DNA from 2 places in the Enterobacter sp. CP102 genome. Region 1 is predicted to be linked to the other one. Evidence: predicted binding sites of a transcription regulator. Region 1 holds the regulator's gene; the other holds the start of a gene.
The links. Region 1 encodes PurR, which represses purine synthesis genes. Its sites were predicted from a motif close to CANGCAAACGTTTGCNTG; they were not measured.
Positions count from the first base shown of each region.

Region 2: the regulator PurR is predicted to act here: its motif matches at 2,229-2,246, upstream of cvpA (colicin V production protein).

Region 1 covers NZ_CP104014.1:1,997,288-2,004,777, forward strand. The annotation lists gene N1249_RS09390 (riboflavin synthase) at 1-288, shown strand, start outside; gene cfa (cyclopropane fatty acyl phospholipid synthase) at 321-1,469, opposite strand; gene punC (purine nucleoside transporter PunC) at 1,771-2,970, opposite strand; gene punR (DNA-binding transcriptional activator PunR) at 3,086-3,997, shown strand; gene purR (HTH-type transcriptional repressor PurR) at 4,014-5,039, opposite strand; gene N1249_RS09415 (YnhF family membrane protein) at 5,337-5,426, shown strand; gene N1249_RS09420 (MFS transporter) at 5,591-6,757, shown strand; gene sodB (superoxide dismutase [Fe]) at 6,796-7,377, opposite strand.
Region 2 covers NZ_CP104014.1:3,251,959-3,259,448, reverse strand. The annotation lists gene accD (acetyl-CoA carboxylase, carboxyltransferase subunit beta) at 1-84, shown strand, start outside; gene folC (bifunctional tetrahydrofolate synthase/dihydrofolate synthase) at 154-1,422, shown strand; gene dedD (cell division protein DedD) at 1,412-2,113, shown strand; gene cvpA (colicin V production protein) at 2,302-2,790, shown strand; gene purF (amidophosphoribosyltransferase) at 2,805-4,322, shown strand; gene N1249_RS15330 (glycoside hydrolase family 127 protein) at 4,362-6,332, opposite strand; gene N1249_RS15325 (MFS transporter) at 6,340-7,490, opposite strand, start outside.

The DNA.
Region 1 (7,490 bases):
AACCGCCAAATCTGGTTTAAAGTGCAGGATACGACATTAATGAAATACATCCTGTATAAAGGATTTATTGGCATTGATGGTATTAGCCTGACGGTTGGCGAAGTGACACCAACGCGTTTTTGCGTGCATTTAATTCCTGAAACATTACAGCGCACTACGCTGGGTGCTAAAAAACTGGGGCATCGCGTAAATATCGAAATAGATCCGCAAACGCAGGCGGTTGTGGATACCGTCGAGCGCGTGCTGGCGGCAAAAGAAGCCGCAATAATAAAATCTGAAGAAGAATAAAAAAATAACCCCGGCTATCCGGGGTTATTTTTTTAGCGGGCGACCCGCAAACCGTGTTCAACACCACGGCTGAAGACCACCTGCCATAGCTGTATATCACGCGCCCTGAATGCGCCTGCACAGGCGTTAAGGTAATACGTGAACATCCGTTTGAATCGTTCGGAATAGTTGTCAGCAATCTCCGGCCAGGCACTGAGAAAACGCGACTGCCATGCCATCAACGTGGTGTCGTAATCTGCGCCGAAGTTATGCCAGTCTTCCACAATAAAGTGGGGTTCGCAGGCGTTCGCAATCTGGCGAACCGACGGTAAACAGCCATTCGGAAAGATGTATTTGTTGATCCAGGGATCAACGCTATGGTCGGTCTTTTTCGAACCTATGGTGTGTAGCAGGAAGATGCCATCCGGTTTCAGGTTACGGTCTGCCACCGAAAAATAGGTGTTGTAGTTTTTCGGCCCAACGTGTTCGAACATCCCGACAGAGACAATGCGGTCGAACTGATCGTTCAGCTCACGGTAATCCTGGAGCAGAATATTGACGTCGAGGTCGTGACAGCGCTCCTGCGCCATTTTCTGCTGTTCCGCAGAGATGGTCACACCCACCACGCTGACACCGTAGTTTTTCGCCATATAGTACGCAAGACCACCCCAGCCGCAGCCGATATCCAGCACGCGCATCCCCGGCTGTAACTGCAATTTCTCGCAGATCAGACGCAATTTTGCCTGCTGTGCATCCTCAAGCGTGGTGGCCTCTTTCCAGTAGGCGCATGAGTATTGCATGTAAGGGTCAAGCATCCGGCTAAAGAGGTCATTACCCAGATCGTAATGCTCTTTACCCACGATCCATGCCCGTTTTTTGCTTTGCAGGTTGAACAAGCGGGCAGACGCGACACGCAGGGTATCTTTCACATTGCGGGGTAGCTGGCTTTCCAGCCCTGCACGTAAAACGCTTGAGAAAAAGATATCCAGCCGTTCGCAGTCCCACCAGCCATCCATATAGCTTTCACCCAGCCCTAACGATCCCTCCTGCAATACACGTTTGAAAAAGTCGGGATGTTTGATCTGGGGGTCGGATGGGGAAGACCCGTTAATAGTGATGCCTGCACGACTCAATAATTCACTGACGATCCGGGACCAGTTGTCGTCCGGAACGCGGACTTCTTCTATACACGATGAACTCATAGCTTCTCCATCACCTTGCTGTGATTAGAACCTTCAAACAGCGTAGACGCTTTTCTTGGTTTGTGAGAAATCTCACGGTATTACGCCCCGTGAGGCTAGTATCCGACGTAGAACAGAGGAAGGGAGATAGCCCTTGCCGAAAGGCCTTCCATGGTAAAACGGGAGCACTCCGGCTCCCGTTAACACTTAATATTTATCGTATTTAATCGAACCAAATTTAGTATAGGCCTCAAAATTTGGTGATTCAACAGAAAACTCTTAGCAACCTAATCACTGAAATGTAACATAATTGCTGGCGCGATTATGCGTGAGATGTTTCAGCCTGGCCTGCCGTATTTTCCTCACGGTGTGCCGATGACTGCATGTGATAGCCGATGCCAGCAAGGGCAACGGTCACCAACATCACACTGGTGGTGGTAAGCAGCGGCGTCGCAATCAGTGCCGATACTACCAGGCTTGCCAGGAAGCACAGCCCCAGTTGCAGTGTGTTCTGCAAGGCTGCCGCACGGCCCGTAGCCTGCGGGAATGGGCGTAAAGCCTGCGCCACTACAATCGGATAAATGGCACCGTTAGCAATCGCCATCACACAGAACGGGATCAGGATTTCTACCAGACCTGCGCCCGGAATAAAGCCGACGGCCCAGGTACCCACAACGCTTAACGCATACAGTACCAGCAGCCAGGGTAACATCTGCTGACCCTGCCATTTTTGCAGCGCCGCGCGGCAACCGTAACCACCTACCAGGAAGGCGATGGTCTGTGGAACATAGCTCAGGCCGATGGCGGCCGGGCTGTAACCCATCTCATGCAGAATAAAGGGGGAGCCGGTCAGCCATGCGAAGAAGCTGGCGGAGCAGGCAGCGTAGATAAGCACGTTGCCGCGGTACGCTTTGGTGCGCAGCAAAGAGGTAAAGGTAATCGGCTTCGCTTCCGGGTGCGTCTCTTTTTTATGCGCGGGTTTCAGGGCGAATGCGGGCAGCATCAGCACCAGAGTGATGGCAAACAGGGTGGCGAAAATCGCCTGCCAGTCGAAGTGCGCCAGGATCCAGCTGCCCAGCAAGGGAGCCAGCGCAGGGGAAAGGCCAACCAGCGGCATAATGGTGGCAAAAATCCGGTTAGTCCGTGAGGCCGGATAGTAATCCGTCACCAGCGCCTGCCAGGTGACCGCTGCGGCACAAACGCCGACGGCCTGAACAAAACGCAGCACCAGTAGCCAGGTCGCGTCGCGTACCCACAGCATCCCAAGGCAGCCCACGGCAAAAATGGCCAGGCCCAGTAACAGCACCGGTTTACGACCAAAACGATCAGAGAGCGGTCCCCACAGCAGCTGCGCAAAGGCAAACCCGGCGAGGAACAAACTCAGGCTGGCGCTGATGGCTGCGGCAGGCGTTTGCAAATCTTCCTGCATGGCGGCGAATGCGGGTAAGTACATATCGGTAGCTAAAAAGCCCAGCACGCTTAAGCCGCCGAGCCAGACTAAAAAACCTTTCCTGGGTTGCATTGTTTTATTCTCCTTAAGGAGGCAGGTGTACGTTGGCGCAGAGTGTAGGGAGTGCAAAGCAGCTTGTGAAACGCTAATATTTGGCGGGTGCATTCAAATTTTTTGCAGGCAGAAAATGTGGTCAGATTATTCTCTTGAAGTTGTGGATGCTGTCGCCCGTAATGGCAGCTTCAGCGGAGCCGCGCAGGAACTCCACCGCGTCCCCTCGGCCATCAGCTACACGGTGCGTCAGCTTGAGGAATGGCTGGCGGTTCCGCTGTTTGAACGCCGCCATCGCGACGTGGAGTTAACGCCTGCCGGGGCGTGGTTTTTGAAAGAAGGGCGTTCTGTTATCAAAAAAATGCAGATCACCCGTGAACAGTGTCAGCAGATTGCAAACGGCTGGCGAGGGCATCTGTCTATTGCAGTGGATAACATCGTCAAACCCGAACGTACCCGGCAGATGATTGTCGATTTTTATCGCCACTTCTCCGATGTCGAGCTGCGGGTATCCCAGGAAGTCTTTAACGGTGTCTGGGATGCACTGGCAGACGGCAGGGCAGAGATGGCGATCGGCGCAACACAGGCCATACCCGTAGGGGGACGTTACGCATTTCGCGATATGGGAATGTTAAGCTGGAAATGCGTGGTGGCAAGCGATCACCCGCTGGCGGCAATGCCGGGACCGTTAAGTGACGATACCTTGCGTAACTGGCCCTCGCTGGTGCTGGAAGATACGTCACGCTCGCTACCCAAGCGTGTAACCTGGCTGCTGGATAACCAGCGGCGGGTGATTGCGCCAGACTGGGAGTCGTCCGCGACCTGCCTCACTGCCGGGTTATGTGTGGCGATGGTGCCGGTCCATTTTGCCAGACCACGAATCGATGCCGGAGAGTGGGTTGCTCTTGAGCTGGAAAACCCGTTCCCGGACGCGGCATGTTGTCTGACCTGGCAGCAAAGCGATGTATCGCCCGCGATGGCGTGGCTGCTGGATTATCTGGGAGACAGTGAAACGCTGAACAGGGAGTGGTTACGGGAGCCAGATTAACTGGCTCCGTACACGATTAACGGCGGTAGTCGCGGAAAGGACCATCCGCAACGGAGCGACGCTCAATAAGACGCGGGTGGACTTCAATTGACTGTGACTCTTCACGTTTGTTAACGATCCTGTCCATCAGCATATTGAAGGCAGTTTCACCCAGAGAATCTTTCGGCTGGTGAATGGTGGTCAGCGCCGGAGTGAAGAAACGCGCGTTGCGCACGTTGTCATACCCGATCACAGAAATATCCTGCGGTACGCGCAGACCCAGCTCATCGGCAGCACAAAGCGCACCCATTGCCATAATATCGCCGCCGCAGAAGACGGCAGTCGGACGATGCGGCTGGGAGACAATCTGCTGCATCGCGCGATAACCGGATTCAGGCTCAAAGTCACCCTGAACAATCCAGTTTTCCGGTACGGTGATCAGCGCTTCTTCCATGGCTTTCATAAACCCGGCCAGACGGCCTGCACCGGTGTTACGCTCCAGCGGGCCCGGGATCACGCCGATCTCGCGGTGACCGCGTTCCACCAGATAACGACCGGCCATGTAGCCGCCTTCGAAGGCGTTATCGATAACGGAATCGGTAAAATCGGCGCGCGCTTCACCCCAGTCCATCACCACCATCGGGATGTGCCGATACTCTTCCAGCATCGAGAGCACAGATTCCGGGTATTCAGAACACATGACCAGCAGGCCATCCACGCGTTTTTGCGCCATCATCGACAGGTACGCGCGCTGTTTCTCAAGGTTGTTCCACGCGTTACCCAGGATCAGGGTATAGCCTTTCTGGAAGCAGTTTTTCTCGACCGCTTCGATGATCTCTGCGAAATACGCAGCTTCACTGCTGGTGGCCAGCAAACCAATGGATTTGGTGTGATTAACTTTCAGACTACGCGCGACCGCACTTGGCGAATAGTGCAGTTCTTTGATCGCCGCCCAGACGGCATTACGCGTCTCTTCCGCTACAAAACGGGTTTTGTTAATTACATGTGATACGGTTGTAGTGGAAACGTTTGCGCGTTTTGCCACGTCTTTAATTGTTGCCATTAAATGTCACTCCAGACCATATCCTAAGCTCCTGAAAAACTTGAAGGTAAACGTTTGCCTTCTCTCACCCTTATCACGCAATCTGGAATTGCGACACGCCGGGAAAACGACACAGGACGTCAGGAGGGGGTCAATGGCCGGTACGCTAATAAATTTAGCGTGGAATTTTGTCCTATCTTGATGAAAAGGGGAAGAGCAAAAGTGGATATCAGTTTAAATCCAGGAAGATTTTTGACGTAAACTGTGTAAAAATGAGCAAGCTCACTTTTCGTAAGGTGATTAAAAGGAGAAAAATTGATGAGTACCGATCTTAAGTTTTCGCTGACGACCACCGTTATCGTGCTGGCTCTGATTGTTGCCGCGGGTCTGACGGCTGTATTGCACTGATTCAAACGGGGGGAGAACGCTCTCCCTCCGGATTTTCCCCGATTGTTACTTCTCCGGCAAAAATCTTTTGCCAAATTGTTAACTTCTCATTTTTTGTGATTGGTGTCATGCTTTTGACTTCTTTGTTCTGTGTCGCGGTACGACACGGCATCCGGAGTTGACTCATGAAAATCAATTTTCCACTGCTGGCCCTGGCGATTGGCGCTTTTGGGATTGGCACCACCGAATTTTCCCCGATGGGGTTATTGCCTGTTATCGCCCGGGGTGTGGACGTCTCTATCCCTGCGGCCGGTATGTTGATTAGCGCCTACGCAATTGGTGTGATGGTAGGGGCACCGTTAATGACGCTGCTGCTTTCACACCGTGCGCGCCGTAATGCGCTGATTTTCCTGATGGCCATTTTTACGCTGGGGAATGTGCTTTCTGCGCTTTCACCGGATTACACCACGCTGATGCTGTCACGTATCCTGACCAGCCTTAACCACGGTGCTTTCTTCGGACTGGGTTCGGTGGTTGCCGCAAGCGTGGTGCCTAAACATAAGCAGGCCAGCGCCGTGGCAACCATGTTCATGGGCCTGACCATCGCCAATATCGGCGGTGTCCCTGCGGCCACGTGGCTGGGTGAAGCCATCGGCTGGCGTATGTCGTTCCTGGCAACCGCTGCACTGGGTGTGATTGCGATGGTCGCACTGTTCTTCTCGTTGCCAAAAGGCAGCGCTGGTGAACGCCCGGATGTACGCAAAGAGCTGTCCGTGCTGGTGCGTCCTCAGGTGTTGTCTGCGCTTCTGACCACGGTACTGGGGGCAGGGGCGATGTTTACGCTCTATACCTATATTTCGCCCGTGCTGCACGATATTACTCATGCCACGCCGGTCTTTATTACCGCGATGCTGGTGCTGATTGGCGTAGGGTTCTCTATTGGTAACTATCTGGGCGGCAAGCTGGCAGATCGTTCCGTGAGCGGCACGCTGAAAGGCTTCTTAACGCTGCTGATTGTCATCATGGTGGCCATTCCGTGGCTGGCGCGTAACGAGTTTGGCGCGGCCATTGCGATGGTGGTATGGGGTGCAGCAACCTTTGCCGTGGTTCCACCGTTGCAGATGCGTGTCATGCGTGTGGCTCATGAGGCACCTGGACTCTCTTCATCCGTGAATATTGGTGCGTTTAACCTGGGTAATGCGTTGGGTGCAGCGGCTGGCGGTGCAGTGATTTCGGGTGGCCTGGGGTACAGCTTTGTGCCGGTGATGGGAGCGATTATTGCCGCTCTGGGGTTACTGCTGGTATTGATGTCGGGTCGTAAACAGCCAGAAACGGCCTGCGCTGCTGAATAATCAAAAAACGCAGAAGGGCGAACCCTTCTGCGTGTCTCTTACGCTGCGAGGTTCTTCGCAACAAATTCCCAGTTAACTAGCGCCCAGAAATGCTCCAGGTAGTTCGGACGCGCGTTACGGTAATCGATGTAGTAAGCATGTTCCCACACATCGACGGTCATCAGCGGAGTTGCGCTGGTGGTCAGCGGTGTACCCGCGTTGGATGTTGATACGATAGCCAGTTTGCCATCGGCTTCTTTCACAAGCCAGGTCCAGCCGGAGCCAAAGTTTTTAATCGCTGCGTCAGTGAATTTTGCTTTGAAATCAGCAAAGCTGCCGAACGCAGCATTGATGGCGGCGGCCAGTTCACCGGTTGGTTCTCCGCCTGCATTCGGTGCCAGGCAGTGCCAGTAAAACGTGTGGTTCCAGACCTGAGCGGCGTTGTTAAACACGCCACCTTCAGAGCTACGCACGATCTCTTCCAGCGTTTTGCCTTCAAAGTCAGTGCCTTTGATCAGATTGTTCAGGTTGGTGACATACGTCTGATGATGTTTGCCGTAGTGATATTCCAGGGTTTCCACGGAAATGTGTGGAGCCAGGGCGTCTTTTGCATACGGTAATGCAGGTAATTCGAACGACATTGCTTCTCTCCTTATTATTTTTTATGTTGCCAATAACCATACGGACAACAAGGATAGAGTAGCAAATTGAAAGGGTATGCAAAAGAGGAACTTACCCCGCCGCAGACGCGGCA
Region 2 (7,490 bases), 1.3 Mb from region 1:
GCGAAGCTGATGAATCTGCCAGCGCCTGACCCGGATGAGCCGCGCGAAGGCGTGGTGGTACCGGATCAGGAACCCGAGGCCTGATAACTGAAAAGGGCAGGGCCGGTTGGCGCTGCCCTTTTTCTTTCTAATCGTTAATGACAACCGGGCATCATGGAAAATAAAAGCATTCCCCAAGCCACGTCGCCCCTGGCCGCGTGGCTTTCTTATCTGGAAAACCTGCACAGTAAAACCATCGATATGGGACTTGAGCGCGTAAGCCAGGTCGCCGCGCGTCTGGGCGTGTTAAAACCCGCACCGTTCGTGTTTACCGTTGCGGGAACTAACGGTAAAGGCACCACCTGCCGCACGCTGGAATCGATGCTGATGGCTGCGGGCTTTAAGGTTGGCGTTTACAGCTCTCCGCATCTGGTGCGTTACACCGAGCGCGTACGCGTGCAGAACAGCGAACTGCCGGAATCTGCCCATACCGCTTCGTTTGCGGAAATCGAAGCCGCGCGCGGTGAGATCTCATTAACCTATTTTGAATACGGTACGCTTTCCGCATTGTGGCTGTTTAAGCAGACACAGCTGGATGTCGTGATCCTGGAAGTTGGCCTGGGCGGGCGTCTTGATGCCACCAATATGGTGGACGCGGATGTCTCCGTGGTGACCAGTATTGCCCTGGATCATACCGACTGGCTGGGGCCTGACAGAGAAAGCATTGGCCGCGAGAAAGCGGGTATCTTCCGCGCCAGCAGGCCTGCTGTGGTCGGCGAGCCGGATATGCCGCACACCATTGCTGATGTTGCGAAAGAGAAGGGCGCTGTGCTGCTGCGTCGCGGCGTTGACTGGCAGTATGCGGTACAGGAAAACGGCTGGCGTTTCAGCGATGCTCAGGGCGTGCTGGAAAACCTGCCGTTGCCGCAGGTGCCGCAGCCTAACGCGGCAACCGCACTGGCAGCGCTGCGCGCCAGTGGGCTGAACGTCAGCGAACAGGCAATTCGTGATGGCATTCAGAATGCGATTCTGCCCGGGCGTTTCCAGATCGTCAGCGAGTCACCGCGCCTGATCCTGGATGTGGCGCACAACCCCCATGCGGCGGCATATCTTGCCGGACGTCTTAAATCGTTACCAAAAACCGGGCGCGTGCTGGCGGTTATCGGTATGCTTCATGATAAAGATATCGCTGGCACGCTGGCCTGCATGGAGACTGTGGTCGATTGCTGGTATTGTGCTCCACTGGAGGGGCCACGCGGTGCCACTGCCGAACAGTTGATGGAACATCTCGGCAAAGGTGAAATCTATAAAAGCGTGGCGCTGGCCTGGGAAGCTGCGATGGCAGATGCTAACCCAGAAGATACCGTGCTGGTGTGTGGGTCGTTCCACACCGTAGCACATGTCATGGAAGTGATGGACGCGGGGAGAACCGGTGGCGAGTAAGTTTCAGAACCGTTTAACAGGAACCATTGTGCTGGTTGCGCTGGGGGTGATTATTCTCCCCGGGTTGCTCGACGGGCAGAAAAAGCATTATCAGGACGAATTTGCGGCAATCCCGCTGGTCCCTAAACCAGGCGATCGTGACGAGCCTGATATGTCTCCAGCTGCCACGCAGGCTCTGCCTGCTCAGCCCCCGGAAGGTGCGGCTGAAGAGGTGCGGGCAGGGGATGCTGCGGCACCGTCGCTCGATCCTTCTCGTCTGGCAGTGAACACCAACAGTGAAATCGATCCTGTGCCTGTTCCGGTTGAACAGCCTAAGTCTGTTGAAAAACCGAAACCTGTCGAGAAACCACAGCCAAAACCGCAGCGTGATAAAACCGCCGATCAGCTGGCGGCTGCGTCAGAAACGCCGCCTCCGGCAAAACCGGCCCAGCAGGATGCTGCCCCAACCGGTAAAGCCTACGTTGTGCAGCTCGGTGCGCTAAAAAATGCCGATAAAGTCAATGAGGTAGTGGGTAAACTGCGCGGTGCGGGTTATCGGGTTTACACTTCACCTTCCACGCCTGTACAGGGTAAAATCACCCGTATTCTTGTGGGACCCGAAGCGTCTAAAGATAAGCTGAAAGGTTCGCTTGGTGAACTGAAGCAAATCTCTGGTCTGAGCGGTGTGGTGATGAATTACAGCGCGAACTGATCTTTCCCTCTCCCTTCAGGGGGGATGGAAACATACGTCCGCAGAGACGTAAAAAGCCTGTGGCGTTGAACATTTTTTCAGCGCCTTTTTTATTTACGCGCGGGAAGGAAATCCCTACGCAAACGTTTTCTTTTTCTGTTAGAATTCGCCCCGAACTGGATGACAGGGCGTTTAATCGTGGGACACATATGGTCTGGATTGATTACGCCATCATTGCGGTGATTGGTTTTTCCTGTCTGGTTAGCCTGATCCGTGGCTTTGTACGTGAAGCGTTATCGCTGGTGACATGGGGTTGTGCTTTCTTTGTTGCCAGTCATTACTACACTTACCTGTCTGTCTGGTTCACGGGCTTTGAAGATGAACTGGTCCGAAACGGAATCGCCATCGCGGTATTGTTTATCGCGACGCTGTTAGTCGGCGCTATCGTGAATTACGTGATAGGTCAGCTGGTCGAGAAAACCGGTCTGTCAGGAACGGACAGGGTGCTCGGGATCTGTTTCGGGGCGTTGCGAGGCGTGCTGATTGTGGCCGCGATACTGTTCTTCCTTGATACCTTTACCGGGTTCTCAAAAAGCGAAGACTGGCAGAAATCGCAGCTCATTCCTGAGTTCAGCTTCATCATCAGATGGTTCTTTGACTATCTGCAAAGCTCGTCGAGTTTCTTGCCCAGGGCTTAACGAGGAAAAGACGAATGTGCGGTATTGTCGGTATCGCCGGTTTCATGCCGGTAAACCAATCTATTTATGACGCGTTAACGGTGCTTCAACACCGTGGTCAGGATGCTGCGGGTATCATCACCATTGATGCAAACAACTGCTTCCGTTTACGTAAGGCCAACGGCCTGGTGAACGATGTGTTTGAAGCCCGCCATATGCAGCGTCTGCAAGGTAATATGGGGATTGGTCACGTTCGTTATCCTACTGCTGGCAGCTCCAGCGCCTCCGAGGCTCAGCCTTTCTACGTTAACTCACCGTATGGCATCACGCTTGCTCACAACGGCAACCTGACCAACGCCCATGAGCTGCGTAAAAAGCTGTTCGAAGAGAAACGTCGCCACATTAACACCACCTCTGATTCTGAAATCCTGCTCAATATCTTCGCCAGTGAGCTGGATAACTTCCGCCATTATCCGCTGGAAGCAGACAACATCTTTGCCGCCGTTGCCGCGACTAACCGCCAGATCCGTGGCGCGTATGCCTGTGTGGCGATGATTATCGGGCACGGAATGGTTGCCTTCCGCGATCCAAACGGTATCCGTCCGCTGGTGCTTGGCAAGCGCGATCTTGGCGATGGCCGTACTGAGTATATGGTTGCTTCTGAAAGCGTGGCGCTGGATACCCTGGGCTTTGAGTTCCTGCGTGATGTAGCGCCAGGCGAAGCGGTTTACATTACTGAGAAGGGCCAGCTGTTTACCCGCCAGTGTGCCGACAACCCGGTCAGCAACCCTTGCCTGTTCGAATACGTCTATTTCGCGCGTCCTGACTCCTTCATCGACAAGATTTCCGTGTACAGCGCACGCGTGAACATGGGAACCAAACTGGGTGAGAAGATTGCCCGCGAGTGGGACGATCTGGATATCGACGTGGTTATTCCAATCCCGGAAACCTCCTGCGATATCGCACTGGAAATCGCCCGCATTCTGGATAAGCCATACCGTCAGGGGTTTGTGAAAAACCGCTACGTTGGCCGTACCTTCATCATGCCGGGCCAGCAGCTGCGCCGTAAATCTGTGCGCCGTAAGCTGAACGCCAACCGCGCTGAGTTCCGTGACAAGAACGTGCTGCTGGTGGATGACTCCATCGTGCGTGGTACCACGTCTGAGCAGATTATCGAGATGGCGCGTGAAGCCGGTGCGAAGAAAGTGTACCTGGCCTCTGCGGCACCGGAAATTCGCTTCCCGAACGTGTATGGCATCGATATGCCAACCGCCAATGAGCTGATTGCTCACGGCCGCGAAGTGGACGAAATTCGCCAGATTATCGGTGCCGACGGCCTGATTTTCCAGGATCTGAACGATCTGATTGACGCCGTGCGCGCCGAGAACCCGGATATTCAGCAGTTCGAATGTTCCGTGTTCAACGGTGTGTATGTGACCAAAGACGTTGACCAGCAGTATCTCGACTACCTTGATTCGCTGCGCAACGACGATGCGAAAGCCGTCCAGCTGCAAAACGATCTCGAAAGCTTAGAGATGCACAACGAAGGTTGATAAACCTGAAGGGCGGCGCTGATGCCGCCCTTCGATTTTTTAACCGACCTCATTCACCCAGATTCGCATTTCTCCTTTCCCCCTGTTCGCCCAGCTAAACCACGGGATAAACGTCAGCGTCTGCTTTGCCACCGCCGTCTGGCGTGTATCAAAGCTGTACAGCGGTTTTTCTTCCTGCGCCGTCAGAACACGCAATCCTTCTGTTTGCAGCAACACCTTGCCTTTCAGCACGCCTGTGCCCGGCATCTCGAGAAATGCGCTTGTTTGCGGCAAACTCAGGTTATGCAATTCTGCGCCGTTATCCGCCTCTTCCAGGCAGTAGACCAGCGGCCCGCGCTGGATCGCCACTTTACCGGCCGCGTGGCGTACCAGCGGGTTGGCGTAGACGCGACGGATGGTCATTGGCAGATGTAGCGTAATGACGTCACTTTCCTGCCATGTGCGGTGCAGGTGCAGATAGCCTTTGATGTTTTCACCCTGGGGCGCTTCGCCGTTGACCCGTACCTGCGGGTCTGCACACCATTCTGGCAGGCGCAGCGCCAGCGTATGCGCCACGGCCCCGGGATGGCTAAAACGAATCGTCACGTTTTCATCCCACGGGTAGTTCCCCTCAATGTTGAGCGCCAGCGTCTGGGTATTTACCGTAAATTGCGCCTCGCTACCGGCATAGAAGTTGATGAACAGCGCATCCGGGCGAGGGGTGTAAATGTAATGGCCGATAGCCACTAACGTGCGCGCAATATTGGGCGGGCAGCAGGCGCACCCGAACCAGCGCTGACGAACCGGTTTGATATGGTCATAGATGTGGTTGTGCGGAATGCTTTTCGGGTAGGTTTCCAGTGGGTTAACGTAAAAGAAGTGCTTACCGTCCAGGGCCATGCCGCCCAATACGGTATTGTAGAATGCCCGCTCCATGACATCGGCATAGTGTGCATCGCCTTCCATTTCCAGCATCCGGCGGGCAAACATCATCAGGCCGATTGAGGCACAGCTTTCACCGTAGGCGGTGTCGTTTGGAAGGTCGTAGTCGCTGGTAAAGGCTTCCCCGATCCCCTGTGAACCGATACCGCCGGTGATATACATCCGCCGCTGGACCATATTGTTCCAGATGCGCAGGCAGCTCTGGCGCTTGTCTTCATCGTGCGTGATGCGCGCGATATGCGCGAGGCCTGCCATCAGGTACACCGAACGTACCGCATGGCCTACGGCTTCATGTTGCTCGCTGAGCGGCTTATGCGCGTGGGTATAGCTTTTGTCTTTGATCATCCCCGGCCAGGTATCGCCCCAGCCGACCCAGTGACGCGTGCCGCCGCGTTTTTCAAACTCAATATCGTAATAGTGCGGCTGCTGACCGCGCTCTTCGACAAAGAAACAGGCCAGCGCCTGATAGCGTGGCTCGCAGGTAATTTCATACAAGCGCATCAGCGCCAGTTCGATTTCCGGGTGCCCTGGATAACCGCGAAGCTGACCGGGACCCGGGCCGAACACCGAGTCGATGTGATCGGCAAAACGGCAGGCGATTTCAAGCAGGCGGCGCTTGCCGGTGGCGTTAAAGAACGCGACCGCCGCTTCGAACAGATGTCCGGCACAGTAAAGTTCGTGGCATTCGGCCAGGTTGGTCCAGCGCTGACCAGGCTCCTTCACGGTATACCATGTGTTCAGATAGCCATCTTCGCACTGGGCCTGCGCCAGCAGTTCGATTACCTTATCGGCGGTTTTTTCAAGCTGTGGGTCCGGCTTCTGGCGTAAAGACCAGGCAACCGCTTCCAGCCATTTGGTGACGTCACTGTCCTGAAAGACCATGCCATAAAACTCACCGTGCTCCAGCCCGGCGGCGATACGGTAGTTGGCCAGCGCGTGGCTGGGCTCTGCCTCCGGGAGAGCGTCATTCAGGGCTTGCCACTGATAAGGGATCACGACGTCGCGGATGAGGCGTTGATATTCCCCTAAAAAAGGGTCGGTAACGGTGATTCGATTCAGATCGGCTTCAATCACATCAGACTGCATCATGTTTACCTCAGGAAATGTGTGAATGTCGTTGGTGAAGATCGGTTGAAATCCGTTTCATCATTGGGCCGTTGAGGCGGCACTTCAGCAGGCACATGGCCAGCACAAAGTGGAACAGCGCCGGAACCAGGCTTTGCAGCAGGGTGATGCCGTGAACGGAGGCCGGAGTCTGATTACCCAGCCCTGGCTGATAGGCCACCATAATCAGGATCAGGCTGATTATGCCGCCGGAAGAGGCCCAGGAGAGCTTGATGAAAAAGAGGTTGAAGGCGAAGTTCATCCCGGAGGAGCGCACGCCCGTTTTCCATTCGCCGTAGTCATCCGCGAAGGCCATAATTGAGAAGTGCAGCGGCAGGGTGAAGCCCTGGATCACGCTGTTAATGGCAATGCACACCAGCCACAGCGTCTGGTATTGCGGCCCGATTGGGAGGAAGTACATGCCAATCCCGAAAGCGACCAGCACCAGGTTGGTCCAGAAATACAGACGCACCATATCCACGTGGCGGGAGAGCGGGTTAACAATGACCGCACCGGCAATCCCGGCCACGGTAAGGATCCCAAAGAACAGCGACATATATCCCGCGCTGCCCTGGAGCACGTAGGAGATAAAATACATATACCCGCCGCCGCGAATGCACAGGATGTTGACCAGCAGGAAAGACATCACCAGCATCATCAGCAGCTGATCGTTTTTACGCAGCCCCTGTAAATGCTCGCGCAGGGTAAAATTGCCTGCCAGCGACAGCGGCACGCGCTCTTTCACCCAGAAGAAGCACAGCAAAAACATCACCACCCCAATGGTGCACAGCACGGTCACGCCGTACTGATACCCTTTAGCCAGATTGCCCTGACCGAAGTACTCCACCATCCAGGGCAGGCCAACCGCCACCAGAAAACCGGCAATACCGCTTAACACGAAACGCCATGACTGGCAGGACATCACCTGATCGTGGCGGTTGGTAATCGCGTTAATCAGCGCGCAGTAAGGCACGTTGTTGGCGGTGTAGCCAATGGAGAGCAGGAAATAGGTACCAAAGGCCCAGGCGATTTTCGCGTTCGGCCCCATATCCGGCACGGTAAAGGTCAGAATGCCAATAACGCCAAGCGGTACGGCAGTCCACAGTTGCCAGGGGCGGAAACGACCCCAGCGGCTGCGGGTGC